Regions from separate parts of the Tumidithrix elongata BACA0141 genome, predicted to be linked through region 1. Evidence: riboswitches for the same ligand, from Rfam matches in the RefSeq annotation. Region 1 holds a riboswitch; each other region holds the start of a gene.
What was found. Region 1 has a riboswitch for cobalamin ahead of V2H45_RS07730 (DUF1636 domain-containing protein). Riboswitches for the same ligand answer to the same signal wherever they lie in the genome.
Positions count from the first base shown of each region.

Region 2: linked by a shared signal. The riboswitch ahead of cobG (precorrin-3B synthase) and the one ahead of V2H45_RS07730 (DUF1636 domain-containing protein) in region 1 are both predicted to bind cobalamin.
Region 3: linked by a shared signal. The riboswitch ahead of V2H45_RS22720 (HupE/UreJ family protein) and the one ahead of V2H45_RS07730 (DUF1636 domain-containing protein) in region 1 are both predicted to bind cobalamin.

Region 1 is NZ_JAZBJZ010000022.1:27,925-35,970, forward strand. It holds gene secY (preprotein translocase subunit SecY) at 1-656, shown strand, start outside; gene V2H45_RS07720 (adenylate kinase) at 656-1,219, shown strand; gene infA (translation initiation factor IF-1) at 1,286-1,522, shown strand; gene V2H45_RS07730 (DUF1636 domain-containing protein) at 1,646-2,050, opposite strand; cobalamin riboswitch at 2,072-2,213, opposite strand; gene V2H45_RS07735 (anthranilate phosphoribosyltransferase family protein) at 2,266-3,318, opposite strand; gene V2H45_RS07740 (LysR family transcriptional regulator) at 3,447-4,436, opposite strand; gene V2H45_RS07745 (SDR family oxidoreductase) at 4,601-5,413, shown strand; gene V2H45_RS07750 (phosphodiester glycosidase family protein) at 5,606-7,399, opposite strand; gene V2H45_RS07755 (MgtC/SapB family protein) at 7,616-8,046, shown strand, end outside.
Region 2 is NZ_JAZBJZ010000019.1:49,160-57,205, forward strand. It holds gene rpsL (30S ribosomal protein S12) at 1-159, opposite strand, end outside; gene tpiA (triose-phosphate isomerase) at 320-1,075, opposite strand; gene V2H45_RS06945 (glycosyltransferase) at 1,417-2,904, shown strand; adenosylcobalamin-variant (AdoCbl-variant) riboswitch at 3,030-3,101, shown strand; gene cobG (precorrin-3B synthase) at 3,164-4,807, shown strand; gene V2H45_RS06955 (precorrin-2 C(20)-methyltransferase) at 4,807-5,583, shown strand; gene cobJ (precorrin-3B C(17)-methyltransferase) at 5,580-7,007, shown strand; gene V2H45_RS06965 (cobalt-precorrin-6A reductase) at 7,054-7,812, opposite strand; gene V2H45_RS06970 (HNH endonuclease) at 7,824-8,046, opposite strand, start outside.
Region 3 is NZ_JAZBJZ010000141.1:1,359-9,404, reverse strand. It holds gene V2H45_RS22725 (tetratricopeptide repeat protein) at 1-532, shown strand, start outside; gene V2H45_RS22720 (HupE/UreJ family protein) at 673-1,419, opposite strand; cobalamin riboswitch at 1,394-1,539, opposite strand; gene V2H45_RS22715 (PhoH family protein) at 1,650-2,597, opposite strand; gene V2H45_RS22710 (peptidylprolyl isomerase) at 2,609-3,709, opposite strand; gene V2H45_RS22705 (hypothetical protein) at 3,890-4,549, opposite strand; gene V2H45_RS22700 (histone deacetylase family protein) at 4,733-5,671, shown strand; gene V2H45_RS22695 (glycosyltransferase) at 5,854-6,921, shown strand; gene V2H45_RS22690 (ABC transporter ATP-binding protein) at 7,028-7,729, opposite strand; gene grpE (nucleotide exchange factor GrpE) at 7,827-8,046, shown strand, end outside.

The sequences.
Region 1 (8,046 bases):
GGGTTGGCGGCGTAATTTTGCTGATGGTGATCTTCTTGGTCATGATCGTTGGCATCGTATTCGTTCAAGAAGGAACCCGACGTATTCCAATTGTTTCGGCACGTCGTCAAGTAGGACGTAAACAGTTTAGAGAACAAGCGTCTTACTTACCGCTGAAGCTAAATCAAGGGAACGTAATGCCGATCATTTTTGCTTCCTCAGTTCTAATTTTGCCTGCTAGTATCGGTCAGTTTTCTAACAATCCTGTGCTGGCAAATATTGCAAACTTTCTTTCTCCCAATAGCTGGGGCTATGTTGTTCTCTATTTGCTTTTAATTTTAGGGTTTAGCTACTTTTACTCTTCGCTGATTGTTAACCCTGTCGATCTGGCGCAAAACCTCAAGAAAATGGGTAGTAGTATTCCAGGAATTCGCCCCGGAAAGACAACATCTGAGTATATTGCGGGTGTTTTAAATCGTCTGACATTTCTAGGTGCTGTTTTCTTGGGTGCGGTAGCGGTGATTCCTACTGCTATAGAACGAGCTACAGGTGTCACAACCTTTAGTGGTATTGGTGCAACGTCTTTATTGATCCTAGTTGGTGTAGCGATCGAGACATCAAAACAGATTCAGACCTATGTGATCTCTCAACGCTACGAAGGTATGGTAAAGCAATAATGCCTAAAATCATTTTGATGGGGCCACCTGGTTCTGGTAAGGGTACTCAAGGCGAAATCTTATCTGCGCTATGGAATGTGCCTCGGATTGCACCGGGGGACATTTTCAGAGCAGAGATCAAGCAGGGGAGCGAGTTAGGGCTAAGGGTCAAAGCTTTTAGCGACTCGGGTCGGCTTGTTCCTGATGAGGTGGTGATCGACGTCATGCGCACTCGTTTCAGTCAACCTGACACCCAATCAGGATGGATTTTAGATGGGTTTCCTCGTACAGTGCCACAGGCAGAAGCTCTTAACGATCTTTTGGCAGAGTTGGATCAAAAATTCGATCGCGTGATTAATTTAGATGTGCCCGAGCCAGTGCTAGTTGAGAGAATCCTTTTACGCGCTCAGGAGCAAAATAGGGCTGATGATACCGAAGAGGTGATTAAAAACCGCCTTGAAGAATATTATGCAAAGACAAGACCTCTGTTAGAATTTTACGGGACTCATGTTGTTCAAATTGATGGCATACCATCTTTAGAGAATGTGACAGAGGCTATTCAACAGCAACTAGTGATCGCTTAGCGATCGGGGACTTTCTCACAAAAGTCCCTATTGATTTTTAAACCAAGTTTTTAACGGAGAGGTTATTTGTCCAAGCAAGATGCAATCGAAATGGAAGGTACAGTGACTGAGTCACTGCCTAATGCCATGTTCAGAGTCGATCTGGATAATGGGTTTAACGTACTCGCTCATATCTCTGGTAAGATTCGTCGCAACTATATCAAGATTTTGCCCGGCGATCGCGTCAAGGTAGAGCTGACTCCCTATGATTTGACCAAAGGACGCATTACTTATCGCCTGCGCAATCAGGGTGGTAAAAAGTAGCCAATCCTAAATCTTTAAATCTAGATATTTGAAGCACAAAAATGAATATTGCTTTTCAGGCAAGTACTTTTAGATAGTTGATATCTTGTGAGTACTTGCCTTAGTTGTTGATATCAGAAAACTTTATCCAATGACTGCAAGCTCCTGCATCGGCGGAATTTTGGCGACAATCCCCTTTTTAAGCGGAGCAGGTCTTTCTGACCAAGGCAGGCTACCGTCGGATTGCGTAGCATATTTACTGGCACAGACTAAGATGGCTGATGCAGTAGTCGCGAGGGATGCCGCATCCACAGGGAGATCGCCAAACAAATAGGTGTATTTTCCTTCAGCGGCGATCGCTACAACACAGGGACGATTGCAAGCACTCATGCATTCAACAGACTGAATTAAGAAGTTTGAACTCAAACTCCAACTTTGATTGAGCTTGAGCAACTCGTCTAGTAGTAGCTGCCCGCCACTAGTACCAACCCGTTTGCCATCTTTCCAAATACTGGCACAGGTCGTGCAAACAAATAATTTATGAACCATCTATACCTCGCAGATGTATTTTTTTGTCGATCGCAATCGGCGGGCATCCTGACTTAGACAATTACTGCCTTTACAGTTGCGGGACAGTGTAGGACTTGCACCATACTTTCCCCGTTACCTCTAGTAGCTGATCCCTACCAGAACCGACCCCCTATCTTATAGCATTTCAACCAAATTGAATTGGATTCACGGCAGATTGAATTTAGGCTTTTCGCTCAGCAAGTAGTGAAGACGGCGATCGCTTCCTTAACATCCTTAAGTTTGCGCTCGGCGATGCCCGTGGTGAGAATTTCTTTGGCGCGATCGAGCCCAGACTGTAGATCGGCAGAAATACCATATAACCAGAGATAAAATCCACCATTCCAAATCGCAGACTGCATATATTCCGAGGGCTCGCCCTTGAGCGTAGACGCGATCGTTTGGGAAATTTCTAGTGCTTCCGCAATCTCCACATCTTTACCATGCAAGTTGTAGTCTCTGGCTGAAAGGGTCAATCGCTCAAACGCACCGCCACGGTGAATGCCAAGAATCGCGGTGCGATCGCGGGGTAAATCGACGCTTCCCTCTAAGCCTTTAATCGTGGCAAATTCAGTCACACCGCGCAGGGCAAATGCCTCGCGGATATTGGTTTCCGTAGGAGGATGTACAAACCCTGACACAGTTAGGGCTTTGCCTAGATAGGGAGCCCAAATTAGTTCTAGGGTAGCAAAGGGAGGTCTTTTTCCCACTTGCTCTCTAAATGGCACTATGCCCTGCGCCAAAGGAAAATGCCTGGGCAGATAGACAAAACCTAAATTTGTCTCGCTCAGGACTTGTCTCACCTGCGCTAAGGATAGCTGCTGCCAATTGACGCCTAAAGCCTGCCAGATATCGATCAGGGGTAAACCGTCCTTGGTGGGCATGCGATCGCCACCATGCAGGAGCGTGGGACAGCCTGCACTTGCCAAGATCAAACTTGCAATCGGACTGATGGGGGCTGTGCGCGATCTGCCATCATAGGGCGAACCCAGCACCAGTACGGTTCGCTTGGAATCAACCGCTTCGACTCTGCCGCCGAGATGGTCGTAGGCATCGAGCATACCAGCTAACTCAACACCCGTCGGTCGCTTAATGCGGTGGGCAATCATGAATGCGCCAATTTGTGCAGGTGTGGCTTCCTGCTCCAAAATCATCTTTGTGGCTAATTCTGCTTCTTGCCGACTCAGGTCTTTGCCTGTGTGTCTACCACTGCCAACCTTGCGAAGTAATTCACGAAAAACCTTACTCATACCCTTTGCCGTGATGTTGGATTAAATTCGTAGGTCGATCTATGTAATGAATCTACGGCTTACCAGTATGACATTACAAATGATTCGTTGGCATTGAAGCGATCTCGTGGTTGAATCTCCAGAAAAAGTTAGTGGGTCATGCGTTGGGGATTTGCAGCCAATAATTGGTTGCTAAGGGCTGACCTTGGGCTGGTATAAAATCCCTGCTCGCTGAGGATGCGATTTTTGGACTGGATTAACTCACAGGTCAACTTACGGAAATGATAGATTGGCGGAATTTGCAAGCGATCGCCTGTTGTTACCAAGACAATCTGACGGGTGAGCGTTGGCGCGACAATCTCGCGCACAGCTAACGAAGGATCGTTGCTCACATCTTTGAGAGCCGTAGCAGGTAAAAGCGCAATTAAGTCACCTTGTCGGATCACACCTCGAAAGGCATCCAGAGAATTAAGTTCTAGGACAGCATTGAGGTGCAGCCCCTGACGGTTAAATTGCTCCTGCACGAGACGTTGCAAACCGTAGCCATCCTTAAACACCACCTGATCGTGGCGATCGAGATCTTTCCAAGTTACTTGTTGGTGGCAGCTAAGAGGATGGTCAGCAGCCATCAGGACTTGGATTGACTCCTCATAGAGCAGATCGACCACCATCTCTGAGCTAGAGGTTAAAAAAGGATTATTCATCACCACAGCCAGATCGATCAGCCCGTCTTTGAGCACCTTGAGGGCGCGATCGCTGCCCAAGGTTGTTACCCGCAGTTGTACGTTGGGATAGGTTTTGGCAAAGCTCTGTAAAACAGGGGGCAATTGATAGGCACATGCTGAGGGAATCGCCGCCACACAAAGTTCCGTTTGCTTTCCTGCTTGCAAGTCATTTAGCTCTTGCTCGACATTTTTCCACTCTTGGCAGATTTTACGAGCATGGGGCAGCAGTCGCTCACCACCGATGGTTACCTTGGCACTGGCACCACGATGAAATAGCTGAATGCCTAAGCTTGCCTCTAAAGACTGAATTTGCCTGCTCACCGTAGACTGGTTGACATCACATTTTTGTGATGCCTGTTGAAAACTACCTGTCTCAACCACAGCTAAAAATGCTTGTAACTGCTCCAACCGCATGGAAACTTAAGGAATATTTGGGTAATTAAGAAAGTAAGGTTTTTTGCCGGGTGGTTTAGTACGGAATGATACATTCCCTTCCCTTTTAGCTATGTCCTTAGCTGCATTCGCGCCATCGCGATCGCTTGTATGCTTAGGGTGAGGATTTACGCAAAATTCAACCTATGAAAACGGTTTTGATCACTGGGGCATCGACAGGAATTGGTAAAGCAACGGCTTTGGAATTTCAACAAAGGGGATGGAATGTTGTCGCCACGATGCGATCGCCAGAAAAAAACACTGAACTCGCTAATCTTAGCCACGTTCTCTGTTTGCGCCTTGATGTTACCGATCTTGACTCCATTCAGCAGGCTGTAGAAACGACGATCGAAAGATTTGGAGCGATCGATGTTTTAGTGAATAATGCGGGCTATGGGCTGGTCGGAGTGTTTGAAGCTTCGGAGCGATCGCAAATAGAACGTCAGTTCGCCACCAATGTCTTTGGGCTAATGGATGTCACACGCGCCGTCCTCCCCCATTTTCGAGAACGGAAACAAGGTGCGATCGTCAATGTCGCTTCAATTGGTGGTCGTCTTACCTTTCCTCTCTATAGCCTCTATCATTCCACCAAATTTGCTGTCGAAGGTTTCTCAGAAGCCCTGCAATACGAACTCAAACCATTCCAAATCAGAGTGAAGCTGATCGAACCTGGTGCAATTAAAACGGATTTTTACAGTCGTTCCGCCGATATTATGTCTCGACCAGGATTAACTGCTTACGATCGCTTTATTGCCAAGGTTTTACCAAAAACAGAGAAGGCGGGAATGGATGGTTCTTCTCCTGAATCTGTAGCCCAAGTAATTTATAAAGCTAGTACAGATGGCTCGTGGAAGCTGCGCTACCCTGCGGGGAAAAATGCTGGCATGTTATTATTCCTTCGCAAACTTTTACCTGATGCCGCTTTTAGCGCTTTTATCAGACGTGTGCTAATTGATTGAGCCGAAAAATAGAGCGATTGTCATACATTGGTTAAGATGCTGACAAAAAACTTCGTGAACCCTTAATCAAGAGATTGCGCTCTTGTTCCCATATGATTATTGGCAAAATATCGGGGGCAGGATCGGAATGCACGATTTTAGCTACGATCGCGCTCTTTCGGGAAGTTACAGAAAAACTAGGAATGTATGAGATTAGAACTGATCGGACTTAGCATCGGGAGAGAGGAAAATTCCGATCGCATTGTGAATGGGAGCAACTGCATTAATATCGCGATCGATAATGCTGCCACCTAAAAAGAGAGAAGAGGAACTTCCACCATCGAGATTGAGCGCATCAACTGCACCGAGTTTCTTTAAGATGTCAGCAGTTTGCAGCAGACTAGGCAGAATACCCTCGGGGGTGGAATGAATGGTTGCCAAAATCAACTTTCCATCTTCTTTGGTTGTAGCGATCGCACTTCTGGTCGCGCCCTGCGTATCAAAGGGAGGACGAAATTGCTCTAGCATTGCATCTAAGACCACCTTCCCATTTTTTAATAACAAGGGCCCCGCACCGACGATATTCGCAAAGGTATTAAATGTTGTGGGTTTGGTCACCGATCGCCCCTTAAGCTGAACGCCCGGCATCAATTGCGACACCAACTCTGGAGATTGTCTCACCACAAGTACATAGCCATTAGTGGGAATGGGAACCTGTCCCTGACCCACCGCACCACCTTGATATTGAGAAACCACACGATCGCCTTGCACCGTAACCAAAACTTCATTCTCAGTTAGAGGTGTATAGACTGCTCCCCAAGGGGATGTGTATCGGGCTACACCGCGCTGCACATAGCCACTATTGAGATTGGTAAGCGTAATTTTTTGATTGTTGGAAGTTGTGATTTCCTCGGTGAACGACAAGCGATCCATAAATATTTCGCCCTTATCATTCCATGCGATCGCGCCCCTCGTCAGTACTGCCCCTGCTACCCAGCGATTTCCCTCGCGAATGAGACCGACGGGAAGGCGGCGATCGCGGTTAAAAAATCCGCCATTAATCGCTGCGGTTGCCTGCCACTGATCGGCGATCGTGCGTAAAGAACTAGTCCCCAACATGCCATTGGGATTGCTCCAGATCGGACGCATTCCCACCCCACGATGCTTTAGATCGAGGAGGAGATACACCACTGAAAAGCGCAGGGTTTTGGGGTCTTTCTCTGTCTTTGCATTGGAATTTGGCAGTGCCACGATACGCTCAATGCGACGCAAGCCCTCAGCCCAGAGAATATTGCTCCCTGTAGGAACATAACCCCGTTTGAAATCTACAAGGATGCGAGGAGGATCTGCTAGGGTTTCGATATGAGGCTGAAGTGTCTCTGTGGTTTGAATGCGGAGGATGGTTTGCTTGCTTTGACTTTGAATATCTACAGCACTAATCAGATTTCCTTTTTCGGCATTCACACCGGGTTTAATGCTTGGCGCTAGTTCCGCAGCCAAAATCAGACTCGTGACATTACCCTGTTGTTGAATTTGCCAAGGGGTACGGTTGCTCAGGTCAATGACAATGCGATCGCCTCCCTCTGGTTTGCTGCGTCGAATCGCCTGTACTGCCACGTCAGGTGTGAAGATTTGTAGAGTATTCCCAGAAATTTCTGTACGCCACTGCGGCGCGATCGCTTTGATGTCTAAAAAACGATGCTGAACGGGGCGATCGAAGGTGACCCGACTGTAAAAAGGACTAGAAAACCAACGCACGCGCTGTTGACCGACGCGATCGGAGTCCATCAGTTCTACACCCAAGGCACTGCCAACCCACTCATCTTGCAGGTATAAACTTTGCTGACCATCGCTTTCTACCCGTCTGATCCAGCGTCCAGTCCAAGGCTGACCGTTGAGTTGTACGACATTTCCCTGCTCTGGTAATGCCAAGCTGGGGGCAGCATCTGCAATCAAAATTGAACAAACACTGGCTGCGATGATGGTTGTTAGCGTCCGATGAGACATACGTTTACAAATTTGGACAAACAGCTAGCTCATAAGCTTGTGAGCGTACCAGTAAGCATGTTACAGGTCAAGCACAGCAAATACAACGGGCAGAAAAATCCTTCGTAAATCCCTAACGCCTTAATCTCAAGTTAAAATTTCCTTAACCAAAACTTAATCTACGATAACATTTGTGTATTACCGTAGTTAGTCTCTGAGGAAATGCCCATGAATTCTATGTTTGTCAATTCCCACGATTGGGTCAGTATTACGATGAGGCTAGCGTTCGCCTTGCTGGTGGGCTGCATCATTGGCATGAATCGCCAGCAAGGAGGAAGACCTGCTGGAATCAGAACCTTTATGCTGGTGAGTATGGGAGCGGCAATGTTTGTGATGATTCCCTTACAAGTGGAAGGAGACAGTCCCTATGCGACTGCTAATGCTTTAAGTCGCACGATTCAAGGAGTAACAACGGGGATTGGATTTTTAGGGGCAGGATTAATCTTGCAGCACACGCCTAAAGAGTCCAACGTTCCGAAGGTCAGAGGTCTAACTACAGCAGCAGCCGTATGGGCAGCAGCAGCACTAGGCGCGGCGATCGGCTGTGGTTTATGGCAGATGAGTTTAATCGCTCTATTACTGGTTATTGGAACGCTAGGTGGCGTTAA
Region 2 (8,046 bases), on a different contig from region 1:
TGCTACTTTTCTCAGGGCAGAGTTGGGCTTTTTGGGGGTGGTGGTGTACACACGCGTACAAACGCCTCTGCGCTGGGGACAGCTCTTGAGGGCAGGAGACTTGGTTTTCTGGTTAGTATTCTGGCGCTCACTACGAATGAGCTGCTGGATAGTGGGCATAAAAGTTTATTGTGCTTGCGGTTTTATAGTGTAAATCAACAGCACATCATCTTAACAAAATATGCTAAATTAAGTCAATTTTTTAACAGCAAATTTTCTTGAGTTAAGTTTTTATTGGGGTGCTGTATCTGTGGTTAAGCTTGAATATTGCAGGATGGGTTTAGGGACTTTGGTAGTTGACAATGCGAGCAAAGCCTGTGGCATCAAGGCTTGCGCCACCCACTAACACACCATCAATTTCAGGTTGTGCCATGATTTCGTCAATATTCTCAGGTTTTACTGAACCACCATACTGAATTGTGACATCAGGATTGCTCAGTTTGCTGCGAATTAAACGAATCACGCGATTGGCTTCGGCAGTTTCACAGGTGTCTCCTGTACCGATCGCCCAGATTGGCTCATAGGCAATAATCAAATTTTGCTGATCGACTTCTTTCAGTCCATATTCTAACTGAGAAAAGATCCATGCTTCGGTTTCATTGGCATCACGTTGTTGCTTGCTTTCTCCCACACATAAGATGGGAGTGATACCGTGCTTTTGAGCGGCTTTTAACCTTTTGTTTACCGTTTCGTCGGTTTCACCAAAAAACTGTCGTCGCTCACTATGACCAACGATCGCAAACTTGATCCCCAATTCAACCAGCATGGGGGCGGCAATTTCACCGGTGAATGCGCCACAATCGGTCCAATGCAGGTTCTGGGCGCCGATATGGATGCTAGGTGATGTGACCGAACTTGCGACTACTTGCGAAATCGCTAGATCGGTAAATGGGACACAAATAAGGATTTGCTGGTTGGTTACGCTTGCGGCTTTTGCTGTAGCGTTAAGCTGTGCTGGGAATTCAGCAAAAAAGGCTTTTGCTTCAGACTGGGTTTTGTACATTTTCCAGTTGCCAGCAATGACGATCTTACGCAATGCTTGATTACCCCTGAATGTAAAAATTTAAAACGGTTAAGTAACTTTCTAGTTTACCGAAAAAGTGTATTTAACTCTCAGGAATTGGGTTAACCATGTCAAAACAACCATTAACCCAATTTTTTAAGAAGATTTCCAAGGTTAAGAATTTAAAACTTGAACAGGCTATGCCCCTATCTCACGTAAGAAGTGATTAGGGAGAAACTGAAAACTGCCCGTAAAACAACCTAGGCGATCGCTCATTCATATTTTATCAATGTCTTGCAAGGGATGAATTGAGTTACACTCAAAATCGTGTTTCTACAAAGCTTGTGCAAGATAAGTGAATAATTTTTAAGTTGATGGATAAGTTTAAAGACAAGATTCAGTTATATTTTGAGCAAATTGCGCCTGATTTAGATCGGTGGAGCGATCGCAACCGTTATTACTATAGAGATATCCAAAAGTTACACCAATACTTGGTTCCCAAGGGCAGTAAAGTCCTAGAAGTTGGCTGTGGTACGGGAAGTCTACTTGCTGCGGTAAAGCCAAGCTTAGGTGTAGGTATTGACTTTTCCCCATCTGCTATTGAGATCGCCAAAGATAAGTCTCAAACCAGCCATCAGGAATCTCAGACTTCTGGCTTAAGTTTTTACTGTCTTGATGCCGAAACTCTCACACCAGAAGATTTAAACTCAGAGAAATTTGATTTTATTCTGCTAGCAGGGGTTCTGGGTTATCTCAACGATATTCAGTCAGTACTCGATCGCCTCCAAGCCTTTTGCCATCCGCGCACGCGGATCGTTCTTGTCTTCCATAATTATCAATGGGAGGGTCTTCTACATTTTGCCGAACTGATCGGACAACGACGTCCGCAACCTCCACAAAATTGGCTTTCCCAACATGATGTACTGAACTTACTGATGGTTACTGGTTATAGTACGGTTAAGATTGGGAAGCGATTCCTTTTCCCAAAGTGGATTCCGTTGCTTGCGAACTTTATCAACCGTTATATTTGCCAACTGCCAATCATTGATAATCTCAACCTCACGAACTATATTATTGCCCGCCCTTCAATTTCCAGCGCTACCGAGGCGATCGCTAACTACTCAGTAACCGTGGTGATCCCAGCGCGAAATGAAGCAGGAAATATTCAAGCTGCTGTAGATCGCATGCCTGCATTGGGCAAACATACAGAAATTATTTTTGTGGAAGGTCACTCGCAAGATAATACTTGGGAAGAGATTCAACGAGTTGTTGTTGAAACGCAAAGAGTGGAAGAAGAGAATGGTTCCGGACAGTTCTCCTTTAAAATCATGCAGCAAAAAGGCAAGGGGAAAGCCGATGCTGTGAGATTGGGATTTGCCGAGGCAACGGGCGACATTCTGATGATTCTCGATGCCGACTTAACTGTTCAGCCCGAAGACTTACCTCAATTTGTTCAAGTTATCGCACTGGGTAGAGGCGAATTTATTAATGGTTCTCGACTAGTTTACCCTCGATCTGGAAAGGCGATGCCTTGGTTGAATACGTTGGCGAATAAATTCTTTGCTAGGGCATTCTCATATTTACTTGGACAATCGCTCAAAGACACCCTATGTGGAACAAAGGTGTTATGGCGCTCTGACTACGAACGCATCGTCGCCAATCGCAGCTATTTTGGGGACTTCGATCCATTTGGGGACTTTGATTTGCTGTTTGGGGCGGCAAAGCTAGGTCTACATATTGTGGAAGTGCCTGTAAGGTATCAGCCTCGCACCTATGGACAATCTAATATTGCCCACTTTAAAGAAGGCTTGGTGCTTTTACGCATGTGCTTATATGCCGCTCAAAAAATTAAGTTCATCTAACTACCCGATGAATTTCTGGTTTTCTTGCTGTGAAGGCTGAAAAATTACAATATGACCCAAGATTTCGTTAAGAAAAGTGCCGATCGCAGGCTTTTGGTAGTCAGCTTGTGATAGGTTTCAAAGACTGGGGGACGGGAAAGTTTGGTGTGATTCCGACGCTGTGCCGCAACTGTAAAAGCCAGAATGCCGATCCTCTAAGTGTTTGATGCTTAATGTTTGAATCTTAGTTCCCTGCGTCGCACAGGGAGGAGATAGTTCGTTGTCACATTCTAAACAAATACCCGAATTGCAGATTGATATAAACGCGAAATTACCAATCTGCCCAGGCTTATTTTATGGTTCCGTTGCCAAAGATGGCGTTTTGATGCGTATGCGGGTTGTGGGAGGAATTCTCGACCAGCCGCAGTGTGAAGCGATCGCCGACCTGACCGAGCGCTATGGGGATGGTTATGTCCAAGTGACCAATCGCGCCAATCTCCAAATTCGAGGGGTTCAGACAGCGATCGCCCCAGAAAGCTTTCGCCACTTACAAACCTTGGGTTTAGCGCCTCGCGAGATCGGCATCGATCCGATTCGCAATATGATGATAAGTCCTACGGCAGGGATCGATCCCCAGAGTCTGCTTGATGTTCGTCCTTTGGTAAAGGCTTGGGATGACTATTTGCAAACCCACCTCGAACTAGTCAACCTATCCCCTAAGTTTAGTGTTTGCTTTGATGGCGGGGAATCCGTTTCAGTCCGACATCTTCGCAATGATATTACCTTCGTCGCCGAGCAAAAAGCCGAGCAAATAAATAATCAGGAATTGGGCGATGCTTCAGGGATTTTGTTTCGGCTACATTTGAATGTAGAAGCCGATCGCACAGGCATGACAAACGTTGCGATCCCGCCAGAGCGAACGGTGTCTCTGTTAGCCGCCCTCGCTCAAGTGTATCTGGACTATATCGATCTGAAACGTGAAGCCTATCCCAGCAATCGTAAGCCCCGTCTGCGCCATCTTTTATCCGATTGGGGCGTAGAGCATTATTTGGAACGGGTGCAACAACTTCTATCTTTTCCTCTAACAAGGAGTGAAGCTTCCCCAGAGGCGATCGCTGACGAATCCTTTGACAAACCCTTCGCGCATCTTGGTAGTCACGCCCAATCTCAGCCAAACCTGTTTTATTTGGGAATTGCCTTGCCCCTTGGGCGCGTCACATCTTCCCAGTTACGTCGCTTAGCAGTGCTAGCGCAAACCTATGGTGGTGGGGAATTGCGGTTAACCCCTTGGCAAAATATTCTGATCGCAAATATTCCCAGCGATCGCCTACTGGCTCTACAAACAGAGATTGCTGACTTGGGGCTGCACTGGTCAGCTACGCGCTTAGATAGTGCCATGGTTTCCTGTACGGGACGAGGGGGCTGTGCGTCAGCCGCGACCCATACCCAAGACCATGCTCTAGAACTCGTGAAAACTTTAGAGTCTCAAGTGAGCCTAGATCGACCGATCGAGATTCATTTTAGTGGTTGTACTAAGTCCTGCGCTCAGTATCGGCACAGTGACATTGCCTTGGTGGGAACTGAGATTGTCAAGGAGGAGCGATCGCTCGAAGCCTATGACATTTATGTGGGAGCAAGAGATAAATTCCTGAATTCATCCTTTGGACGACCGCTATTGCGAGCAGTGCCCGTCGAGGAAATTCCTGTGGTTGTGGAACGGATGTTGCAGGTGTATCAACAGCAGCGATCGCCGGATGTAAATCTGTCGCCCCAAACGCCGTTTAGTCCATCCTTCAGACAGTTTGTAGATGGTTATTCTATTCCCCAGTTGCAGGAACTCTTTAATTTGGGATTGAGCGATCGTGACGATTCCAGAGAAGTCGGCAAGGAAATTGTAAATGCATTAACAAGTGAGAATTCATAATGATCGACTCCGAGATAGATCCAGAGATAAATCCTGAGATAAATGCTGCTGATGGAGAGCACGATCGCACTCCTCAAACAGGTCGCCTCTATGGCTTGGGGATTGGTCCGGGCGATCCAGAGCTGATCACACTCAAAGCCTATCGAATTTTACAATCAGTACCCGTGATTGCCTATCCCACCATGGAAAATGGTAAGGTGTTAGCGAGAGCGATCGTCGCCGACTGTCTGCGTGCCGATCAAATCGAAATTCCCTTGCCCCTGCCCTTTAGTCCAGTTCGCTCTTCTCAACCCTACTACGATCTAGCTGCCGAAAAATTGGCAGGTTATCTCAGTAACGGTCAAGATGTGGCAGTCCTGTGTGAAGGAGAACCATTTCTATATGGCTCCTTTATGTATCTATTTAATCGCTTGTCAGGGCAGTTTAAAACAGAAGTCGTTCCAGGAATTTCTTCTACAATGGCGAGTGCATCGGCATTGGGAGTTCCTTTGACCTATCGCGATGATGTATTGAGCATTATGCCTGCGACGCTCTCAGCCGAAGTTTTACGCGATCGCCTTGCGGTTGCTGACTGTGCAGTGATCATCAAACTAGGTCGTCACTTCAGTAAAGTGCGGGATGTCCTCGTAGAGTTGGGATTATTCTCAAGGGCACTGTATATCGAACGGGCGACGATGCCAAATCAAAGAATTGTAGCGATCGCGGAAGTCGATCCCGCCGAAGTTCCCTATTGGTCGCTAGTTGTGATCCCCAGTCAACAAAAGTCAGTGTCATGAAGCCTTCAGATCCTGTCTTTCCAACGCTTGCAGTCGTGGTGCTTGGGCAAAATAGCGTTCCCACAGCAAGGCAATTCATGGCTGCTCTACCCAATTCCATTCTCTATGGCTTGGTGGGGCGAACAGAGGGTGTGGATATCAGCTTCAGCGATTTCGGCGAAACGCTACGGGAACTGTTTGCTAAAGGAACACCAATTGTGGGTATCTGTGCCGCAGGCATTCTGATTCGTACCCTCGCACCGCTTTTGACCGATAAGCGTTCTGAGCCACCCGTCTTAGCCGTTGCCGAAGATGGCAGTGCTGTTGTGCCTTTACTGGGCGGTTTGCATGGCGTGAACGATCTAGCGCGTCAAATTGCTGACGCGCTGGGGATTGAACCCGCAATTACGACAACGGGAGATATCCGATTTCGCACGACATTGCTGAATCCTCCACAGGGATATAGGCTGGCAAATCCAGAGGATGCCAAGAAGTTTATTGCCGATCTACTCGCTGGTGCAACCCTGCGCTTAGAGGGAGAAGCCCCTTGGTTGCGCCAAAGCAAGCTACCGATTACCGACGATGGTGAATTGCTCATTCGTGTCACGGAAGAAATTGTTCCGCCCACGCCTAATTGTTTAGTCTATCATCCTACAAACGGTGCAACGGCATCGCGAGGTAAACTCACGATTGTCGGTACGGGACCAGGCAAGCCAGAATGGATGTCGCCTGAAGTGAAAGCCGTCCTGCGATCGGCAACGGATTGGGTCGGCTATAAGTTCTATCTCGATTTAGCAGGTTCCTTACATGCTGGGCAACAACGTCACGACTCAGATAACCGCGAAGAACTAGATCGAGCCAGATTTGCGCTTGACCTCGCCGCCACAGGAAAATCCGTCGCTGTGGTTTCCTCTGGCGACCCTGGAATTTTTGCGATGGCAGCAGCGGTATTTGAGGTGTTGGAACAGGAAGCCAAACCCGAATGGGAACCGATTGATATTCGTGTCGAACCTGGCATCTCTGCGATGCAGGCGGCGGCAGCTCAGGTGGGTGCACCCCTTGGGCATGACTTTTGTGCAATTTCCCTCTCCGATCTGCTCAAGCCTTGGTCGGTAATCGAGCAAAGAATTGCCGCAGTGGCTGAGGCAGATTTTGCGATCGCTTTTTACAATCCCGTTTCAAAACAGCGGACTTGGCAGTTAGGCAAAGCAAAAGAGATTTTATTGCAGCGGCGATCGCCTGAAACGCCTGTGGTATTGGCTCGTAATCTTGGTAGACCTAAGCAAGCGGTTCAAGTCTGCACGCTCGGCAATTTTAAGCCCGAAGATGCCGATATGCGAACCCTGATTATTATTGGTTCGAGTCAGACCCGCACCATTTCACGTAAGGATGGAAAGGTTTGGGTTTATACGCCAAGGCGATACGATCCCCCCAGATCCCCCTAAATAAGGGAAGAGAATCTGAAAGTCTCCTTGCTTGTGCGCAGGAGATTCATTGGACAAGTTGTTCCATTAGCCATGCGATCGCTGTGTCTACACTATCAACCTGCTCGACGGATGGGATCGGTGGGCGTTGAATGATAACAACGGGAATTCCTAATTCTCTAGCAGCAACGATCTTGGCACAGGTGGCATCGCCACCACTATTTTTGCTGACGATCGCATCGATCTGATATTCGATCAGCAGACTGCGTTCGCTTTCGAGGGTAAATGGGCCTCGTTTCAAGTGCAGCTTGCCATGAGGAACTTTAACGTTGGCGGCAGGTGGATCGATCGCGCGCATTAAGAACCAAATGGAATCGAGATCGGCAAAGGCTGCGAGTTCCTGTCTGCCGATCGTGAGGAAGACGCGCTTTGGAGAATTTCCTGCAAATTCGGATAAGGCTTGGGCAGCGGCAGTATGACTTTCAACTTCAATCCAGCGATCGCCTGTTTGCTTTTGCCATGGGGGACGAACGAGGATGAGATGCGGGATTCCACAGGTAGCGGTGGCGGTGGCAGCATGGGCGGAAATCTGGGCGGCAAAGGGATGGGTAGCGTCAATCAGTAAATCGATGTGGTTGTCTTGCAAGTAGGCTGTGAGTCCATCCTCTCCACCAAATCCGCCTATTCTGACATTTCCTATGGGTGCGATCGGGTTTTGCGTGCGACCTGCGAGAGAACTGATCGTTTCAAGCTTTGGAATCTTTGTGGCTTTGTCTGCTAAAGCGATCGCGTCGCCTGTTCCGCCTAAAATCAGTAAGCGTTTCATATTTTGATGAACTATTTGCTCATTCTTTTTTGTGCGGCAGCTATGGGATATCGAGCGATTTCTATCAATGTTTCTCGCTCTAGAATGCGTTCGTCGTTATTGAAATCAAGAATCCGTGCGGTCACTTCGCCAATATCTGTAGTTGATTGAATCACTGCCCCATTTAGTTGAAAGTGTTCTCCCCAAAAGTCTCTGCGGGGATTAAAGAACCTGACAAGCTCTCCATTGCGCCAG
Region 3 (8,046 bases), on a different contig from region 1:
CGATCTAAGTGGGGCGATCGCTGCCTACGAGCAGGCGATTAATCTCAGCCCTAGATATGCCGCTGCCTACAATAATCTCGGGCGTGCCTTATCCGACCAAAATAAACCAGTGGATGCGATCGCCGCGTTTCGGAAAGCGATCGAGTCCGATCCCAGAAATAACGTTGCCTACAGTAATCTAGGGAATCTACTCCGCACCCAAGGAGACAGTGCTGGCGCTGTTGAGGCTTTTACCCGTGCGATCGTCTATGGCAAAGAGGAATTATGGGTTGATTACACGAGTCTTGGTTTAGCCCTTGCCGATCAAGGCAAAATGCGAGAATCGCTAGACGCATACAATAAGGCAATTTCTCTTAACCCCAGTTACGCTAGGGCTCATTTTGGTTTAGGGGCTTTATACACGATGCAAGGCGATATTAGTAGCGCAATTCGCTCTTATCAAGAGGCATTGAGGCTCTACGAAGCTGACAATAATACGGAGTGGGTAAAGCGTACCCGACAGGCTTTACAGGCCTTGCAGGGCATCACCTAAAGCAATAGATTCATCTCAAACTAAGAAAGACAGTTGTAGTAACAATTCATGAATTGTTACTACAACTGTCTTTCCAGACTCTCTGACATTTTCAAGGTTACTGGGGATCTAACTGCATTTTAGGCAGTTAGATGAATTGATTAGATTTTGGGAATTGGAAATAGAACGGCAACAACTTGGGAAGCAAAGAAAGCTAGCCCAATACCAGAAATCACTAGACCCGCAGAACGCAACTGTATGGAAGATTGCTGCTCTGCTTTTTGCCTGAGGATGGTTGCCCTACCAATCCAAAATGCAAGGAGTGACACCACCAGTTGCACAACTGTAAATCCAATCAGATAGGCAATTAGAGGGGTAGTTTCTGCGCCAAAAATGGATTCACCATAGGCATAACCATGAAATATGCCTGCAAGCGCTGAAAGCCCTGCAACGACAAAAGTATTAAATCTATCCTTCTCAACCAGCAAAATACCGAATAACAAGATCGAGCCAGAAACAAATAGCTCAACTCCTGGGAGATTTATACTGGCTAGATGTGCCCCTGTGCCAAGCATCGCAGATAATACAAACGAAATTGGAATCATCAGTCCCTGCCGCTTGATCGCAGCAAGCAAACCAACTGCCACAATAAATGCAAAATGGTCGGGTCCAATCAAGGGGTGCGCTATACCAGACATAAAACCTTCAAAGAAGTTAGATGCCATTTTTCCACCCATGGCATGGTGTGCAAAAGCTGGTGTGGCTGACAGCAATAAAACACTAAACAATGCAGATAAACCGACTGCCTTATAGACAACTTTATTAAAAGGAAGAAGCCGAGAATTCTTAAATTTATTCATTTTCTGTGCCTCGCAGATATAGAAATGAGCAAGATCATCGGCGGGCATCCTGACTCAGAGATTTTTGCGACCTCATTACAGTTGCGGGACAGTGTTGGACTTACACCAAGCTTTCCCCGTTAACTCTGACGGTCAAATTCCGACAGAACCGACTTTATAGCTTAATAAAGATATCACCGTTTGAAAGTACCCAATCCTGCCTACGCAATTCTTAATTATGGCAACTGTGACAGCTAAATACTTTTTCTCACAAACAAGGCTCGGAAATAATTTGCAAGCTAATGTTCGGCTAGCTCATAGGCAGCGACAATTTTTTGTACGAGCGGATGGCGCACGACATCAGACTTGGTAAAGTGACTAAAAGCAATGCCTTCAACCCCTTCCAAGATTTTTTGCGCCATTTTTAGCCCAGATTTTTGGTGATGGGGTAAGTCAATTTGGGTGACATCCCCTGTTACCACCATGCGAGAGTTAAATCCCAGCCGCGTCAGCACCATTTTCATTTGGGAGATCGTGGTGTTTTGGGCCTCATCCACGATGATGAAGGCATTGTTTAACGTGCGACCTCGCATATAGGCAAGTGGGGCAACTTCAATCACGCCACGCTCGATCAAGCTGGGGATTTTTTCTGGATCCATTAACTCGTATAAAGCGTCATAGAGAGGGCGCAAGTAAGGATCTACTTTTTGTTGCAGATCGCCGGGTAAAAAGCCTAGCTTTTCGCCTGCCTCTACGGCAGGGCGAGTTAAGATCAGACGCTCAAACTCCTGATTTTGCAATGCCTTGACGGCTGCCACCGCCGCCAGAAAGGTTTTACCAGTTCCCGCCGGTCCAATCCCAAAGATCAGATCGTGGTTTTCCATGTCCCGCACGTATTGCTGCTGCTTGAGCGTACGTGGCTGAATCTGTCCACCTCGATGGTTCTTGGTAATCGCTGGGCGATCGCTCCATGATTCCGCCCGTTGTTCTTCCACAGCTTGTTTGGCTGCCAAAATATCGACCGAAGCGATCGCTCGATCTTGCGACCAGAGTTGCTTGAGGGCGCGAATAATCTGCAAACAGAGAGAAATCTCTGGTTCAGTGCCCTCGATCAGTAAATCTTGACCGCGCAGAACCAATTTCGTGCCTGTCTCAAGGGCAATTAATTTAAGGTTTTCGCCCCTAGTCCCTGCCAAACGTATGGCACTACTGGGACTAGGCAGACTGAAAGTTTGGGATTCACCCATGGGGTTATAAATTACTTGCTAGTAACGAGGTTTTCTAACCCGCTAATGACGCGAGCAGAAAGAATTTTGTCTCCTAGCTTTAGTTTACGCAAAACTTCTTCACCTGTGGTGACATATCCAAAAGCCGTGTAGTTGCCGTCGATCAAATTTAAACCCGCAGGGGTGAGATCGGACTCAAACAAATACAGAAAGAATTGTGAGGAACCACCATTGGGATCGCTCCCAGGGTGAGCCATTGCCACAGTACCATAGGCAGAAAACGGTAGTACGGGTAACGTGCCAACCAGTCCGAGTTCATCAAAGGTATGCTCGTAGACTGGATCTTTTTTATTCACAACGCGAATTTCTAAGGGCACAGTGCGGACTTTACCTGTGGCGGGATCCACAAAGCCATCTGCCTCACCCGCAGGATCGCCAGCTTGCAGGAAGAAGTTGTCATCCGCCCGATTAAAGGTCAAACCGTTGTAAAAGCCCCGTTGAACCAAATCGACAAACTGACCTGCATTGACGGGGGCACTAAAGCCATCCAAGGTCATCGTGAAACTTCCTTTTTCCGTTTCCATTTCGACGATCGCTCTGCCCTTAAGTTGGGGCAATCCTGCATATTTTGCGGGAACTTCAAAGGGAAATGCTTGAACCATTTGGCTCTCAACCGTTCCTACATATTCCAGTGCTTTTTCGCTCAGGGGTTTGATGTTGTTTCTGTCTTTGGTGGCGATCGCTTCTTGGAGGGAAATAACTACGTTGTTGAGGCTGGTGAGGTTTTCTTCTGCTGATTGTTTTGCCGTTGGGATGACACTTGCCAAAATCTGCTCGCGTTTTTGCGACACATTGGACAGGATGCTATCGATATCTTTGCTTAGACCTTTCCAGCGTTTGAGATTGGCTTGGCGGGGCATGCCTTCTAATTTAAGCTGAATCTCCCGCACGATCAGATTGTCAACGGGTAAAGCATTTCGTAGCAAAACTCTTGCGTCCTTGATCGCGCTTTTATTGGGTAAAGCCGCAAAACTAGGCTGAGGATAAACCACACACCCAATTGCTATCAAAAATGTCATTGCGATCGCAACTGCGGTCAGCGACCAATTTGCCAAGAATTTATTTCTAACCATGAGACCTAGATGAATGAACTAGCCATCTAAAATGCTAGGACATTTGGGAACCAGAGAAAAAAATAAAATGATTCGTTATCGCAATCCTCAATGAGTTGTAATAATTTGTAGCGCAGGCATCTTGCCCGCATGGGTTAGATGTACTACGTTCGCAAACAAAAAGGATCGCTATAGAAAAAATTAACTGGGACGCACAAACCAGAGGCTTCTTTTGCCGTCGTGACTAATACAGTCAACGATTAGATCTTTGACTTTAAGCGGCAACCGCGATTCTTTTCTGGCACGACGCAGCATGCTGGACGAGCATTCTAAAATTTTAGCGACCTCCGTGGTACTCCAGAGACGAGTAAACACGTCATCAGGCAGATTAGACATATTCTTGGCAATCTCTGACCAAGACTGTACGTAAATATCTGTCGCGTCTTCGTGCTCGATGGTCACCGCTGGTTCACTTGGTTCACCTATCCCTTCAGGGACGACAGGATCGGCGTCTAATGTACCGTAAATATCAGTATCGACATAAAGTTGTAAATTAAGGATGTCTTCCCAGCTTTTTAAAAAATCTGAGCTGGCAGGATCCTCTATATCCTCTGGCTCGACTAACACATGATAGTTAGGCTTGCGAGGAGGGTTGGGCGGAAAATCTATAACAGAAAAATCTTCGCTATGTTTTGGCTCAGTCTTTAATTGCAGAATGAGATCTGAAAGTGCTTTAACAACACTTTCTTTGCGTCCATTTTTATAAAGAGCAAAAAGCTCGCGTACCAGCGGGATAAGCTCTTCTGGTACTGAAAGTATGGCACTATCTAGGTGATCGCTGGGCTGGTGAGTATCTACCACGGGGCTTGTTACTAGACATTTTTAAGGGAAATTACTATTGACAAGCAAGCAAGACATAAAAAACAACAATCAAGTAAATATGCAATGCCTAACGGATAATTCTTAAAGTATAGCGTTAGGTTAAACGTTAAATTGAATTGCGATCGCATTGGCTCAGATATTCACCTAGAATACCCACCCTCTATGCCTTTATCAACATTTCCGATCATTTACTCAGATCAGTTTTTAGAACATCAAACTGGGGTTTATCATCCTGAAAATTCGGGGCGATTAACCGCAATTATCGAGGCTTTAAAAACTTCTGAGTTGTCAAATCGTTTGACATGGAAACAGCCTACGCCGATTCAACAACGCGATCGCCTGCGGCAAGAGATAGAGCGCTTTCATACACCCGCATATATCGATGCCGTGCAGGCAATATCCGAACGGGGTGGTGGTCATATTGATGGGGATACGATCGCGTCGAGCCGCACCTATGAGGTGGCATTATTGGCAGTGAGCGCATGGTTAGATGGGGTCGATCTCGTCTTAGCCTCAAACGAACCCGCTTTTGTCGTAGCCCGCCCACCAGGGCATCACGCCCGCGCTCACACGGGAATGGGGTTTTGTATTTTCTCGAATGCCGCGATCGCGGCACTCTATGCCCTCGATTTTCCGAATATTCAACGAGTGGCGATTTTAGATTGGGATGTGCATCATGGCAATGGCACGCAAGAAGCCGTTTGGGATCGTCCAAATCTTGCCTATGTTTCTACCCATCAAGCCCCTTTTTATCCCTATACAGGCGATCTTGAGGAAACAGGAGCCCATGGCAATGTCTTGAATTTACCGATGAGAGCGAATTGCTCGCTTCAAGAATATTTGGTCGTATTTGAGCAACGTGTCATCCCTTTTTTGCAAGACTTTAAACCAGATTTACTCATTGTCAGTGCGGGGTTTGATGCGAATTCCAGCGATCCTTTGGCGAGTATGTCCCTCAAGCCTCAAGACTATGGCGTTTTCACAAAACTCTGTTTGCAGCTTACCCGCAAAATTGTATTTGGCTTAGAAGGTGGCTATGAGTACACTAGTTTGGCTGAGTCAGTATTAGCTGTTGTGGGGACTTGTCTGGCTAGCGATTAGCCCTTGGCTCTCTTGCGAGATACAAGGGCTTAACTTACAGGTTGGACTTACGCTCTTTACCCCACAGATTCAGTTCCCTCCACGTTACAAAGGGAGGATTATGGAGGGGGAACTCCTCACTTTCCACTGATAACCGATAACCGATAACTAACTGATAACTGATAACTGATAACCAAAGAATTATGAGACTTCTATTTATCTCAACTCCTGTCGGTGCATTTGGTTCTGGCGTTGGTGGGGGCGTTGAGCTGACCGTTGAGAACGTAGCGAAGGAACTGATGTTGCGATCGCATACGGTTCATCTGGCAGCTTGTGTGGGTTCTCAATCGCAGGCGATCCCATTGATCACGATCCCAGGGGAAGTGCATAGCTTTGCCCAAAATCAAACAAGAACCGATCCCGTGAGTTTCCCCAATAATTCGGTTTTAGCGAATCTGTGGAGCTATGCCCGTGAAATGCAAGATAGTTATGACTTAATCGTCAATTTTGCCTACGATTGGTTGCCATTCTATCTCACCCCGTTTTTTGACACCCCGATCGCCCATTTTGTCAGTATGGGCTCGTTGTTAGATTCGATCGACCGCGCGATCGCTCAAGTCGTACAACAATATCCCGATCGAATTGGCGTCTACACCCAAACCCAAGCCGATACCTTCGATCGCCCGTTCCCTATGGGTAGTCAGTTTCGTCTCTTGGGTAGTGGTATCGATCTCGATCTGTATGAGTTTCAGCCCACTTCAGCCGCTCGTTTGGCTTGGGTTGCCAGAATTTCACCTGAAAAAGGGTTGGAAGATGCGGCAGCGGTGTCTGAGGCAACAGGGCTAGAGATTGATGTCTTAGGTAAAATGCAAGATCGAGAATATTGGGAACAGGTACAGCAAGATTTCCCTAAAGCGAAATTGAATTATCTGGGCTTCCATCCCACCGAAAAACTACAGGAACTCATGGGAGCTTGCCAAGCACTGTTAATGACACCGAAATGGGTTGAGGCTTTTGGGAATGTTGCGATCGAGGCACTCGCCTGTGGTGTTCCCATTGTCAGCTATGCCAGAGGGGGCCCTGTGGAAATTATCAAACATGGCAAGACAGGTTATTTAGTGGAACCTGATAATGTACGAGCCCTGTGTGATGCCGTCACAGCCGTGCCTCGGATCAATCGGATTGTCTGCCGCCGCGAAGCCGAGGCGGAATATTCGCTAACCGCTTTAGGCGATCGCTTTGAACAGTGGTTTATCGATATTCTGGCCTAAATTCTGGTTTGTTAAAAAGATGGGTGGCGTATGAAATCCCGCAAGCAAATGGCTCTGAAATAAAAGCCACACCTTTGTAATATCAGTTCTAGCTCATCGAAAAAACTTATCCTAGATAAGCTTTGCGAACGCGATCGTCCTCTAAAAGATCGGATGCTGCCCCAGCGATCGCGACTTGACCTGCTTCTAAGACATAACCGCGATCGGCAGTTTGCAATGCTAGATGGGCATTTTGTTCTACCAGTAAAATTGTTACGCCCATAGCGTGTAAATTGGCAATCACGCCAAAGATTTCCCGCACGATTTGCGGCGCAAGACCTAGGCTCGGCTCGTCGAGCAAAAGTAATTTAGGACGACTCATGACAGCTCGGGCGATCGCCAGCATTTGTTGTTCGCCACCACTCAAAGTCCCAGCGAGTTGTTGCCGCCGTTCGCCCAAACGGGGGAAAATCTGAAATTGTCGTTCGATGTCGGCTTTAATGCCAAATTTGTCCGATCGCGTGTAAGCGCCCAATTCTAGGTTTGTAAGCACAGTTTGACGTGCTAGCACTCTCCTGCCTTCAGGGCTCTGGGCAATGCCCATACAGACCACTTGGTCGGGGCGTAGCTTGGTAATGTTTTGACCTTGGTAGAAAATTTTGCCGCTACGGGGACTGACCAAACGGGAAATGGCACGTAGGGTAGTGGATTTTCCCGCACCGTTTGCACCTACGAGCGTCACGATTTCCCCTTCATTTACAGTTAGATCGATCCCTTGTAGGGCCTGAATTCCCCCGTAGTTGACATTGAGGTTTTCGATCTCCAGCATGGGCAATTCCTAAATTTGATATGCAGAAACAAAAATCTAGCGTACAATCCCCTGCTAGTTTCTGCAATTTTTTGGCGTAATCGATCGCAATTTAGCTATGCGTGATGCTTTTGAGTCAAAAACTGAATCATCGAAGGATAAAGATCCCAATTCTCAAACCTTTGAGCAGGCATTAATGCAGTCAGGCTATGCCACTGCCGAGCAAATCCAGCAGGCTTTGCAGATCGGTCGCGAAAAACGCATGTTATTTGTGTATGCCTTAGAAATGGTAATTGGGCGATCGCTGCCCAGAGAGCTAGTAAAGCTTTATATGCAGT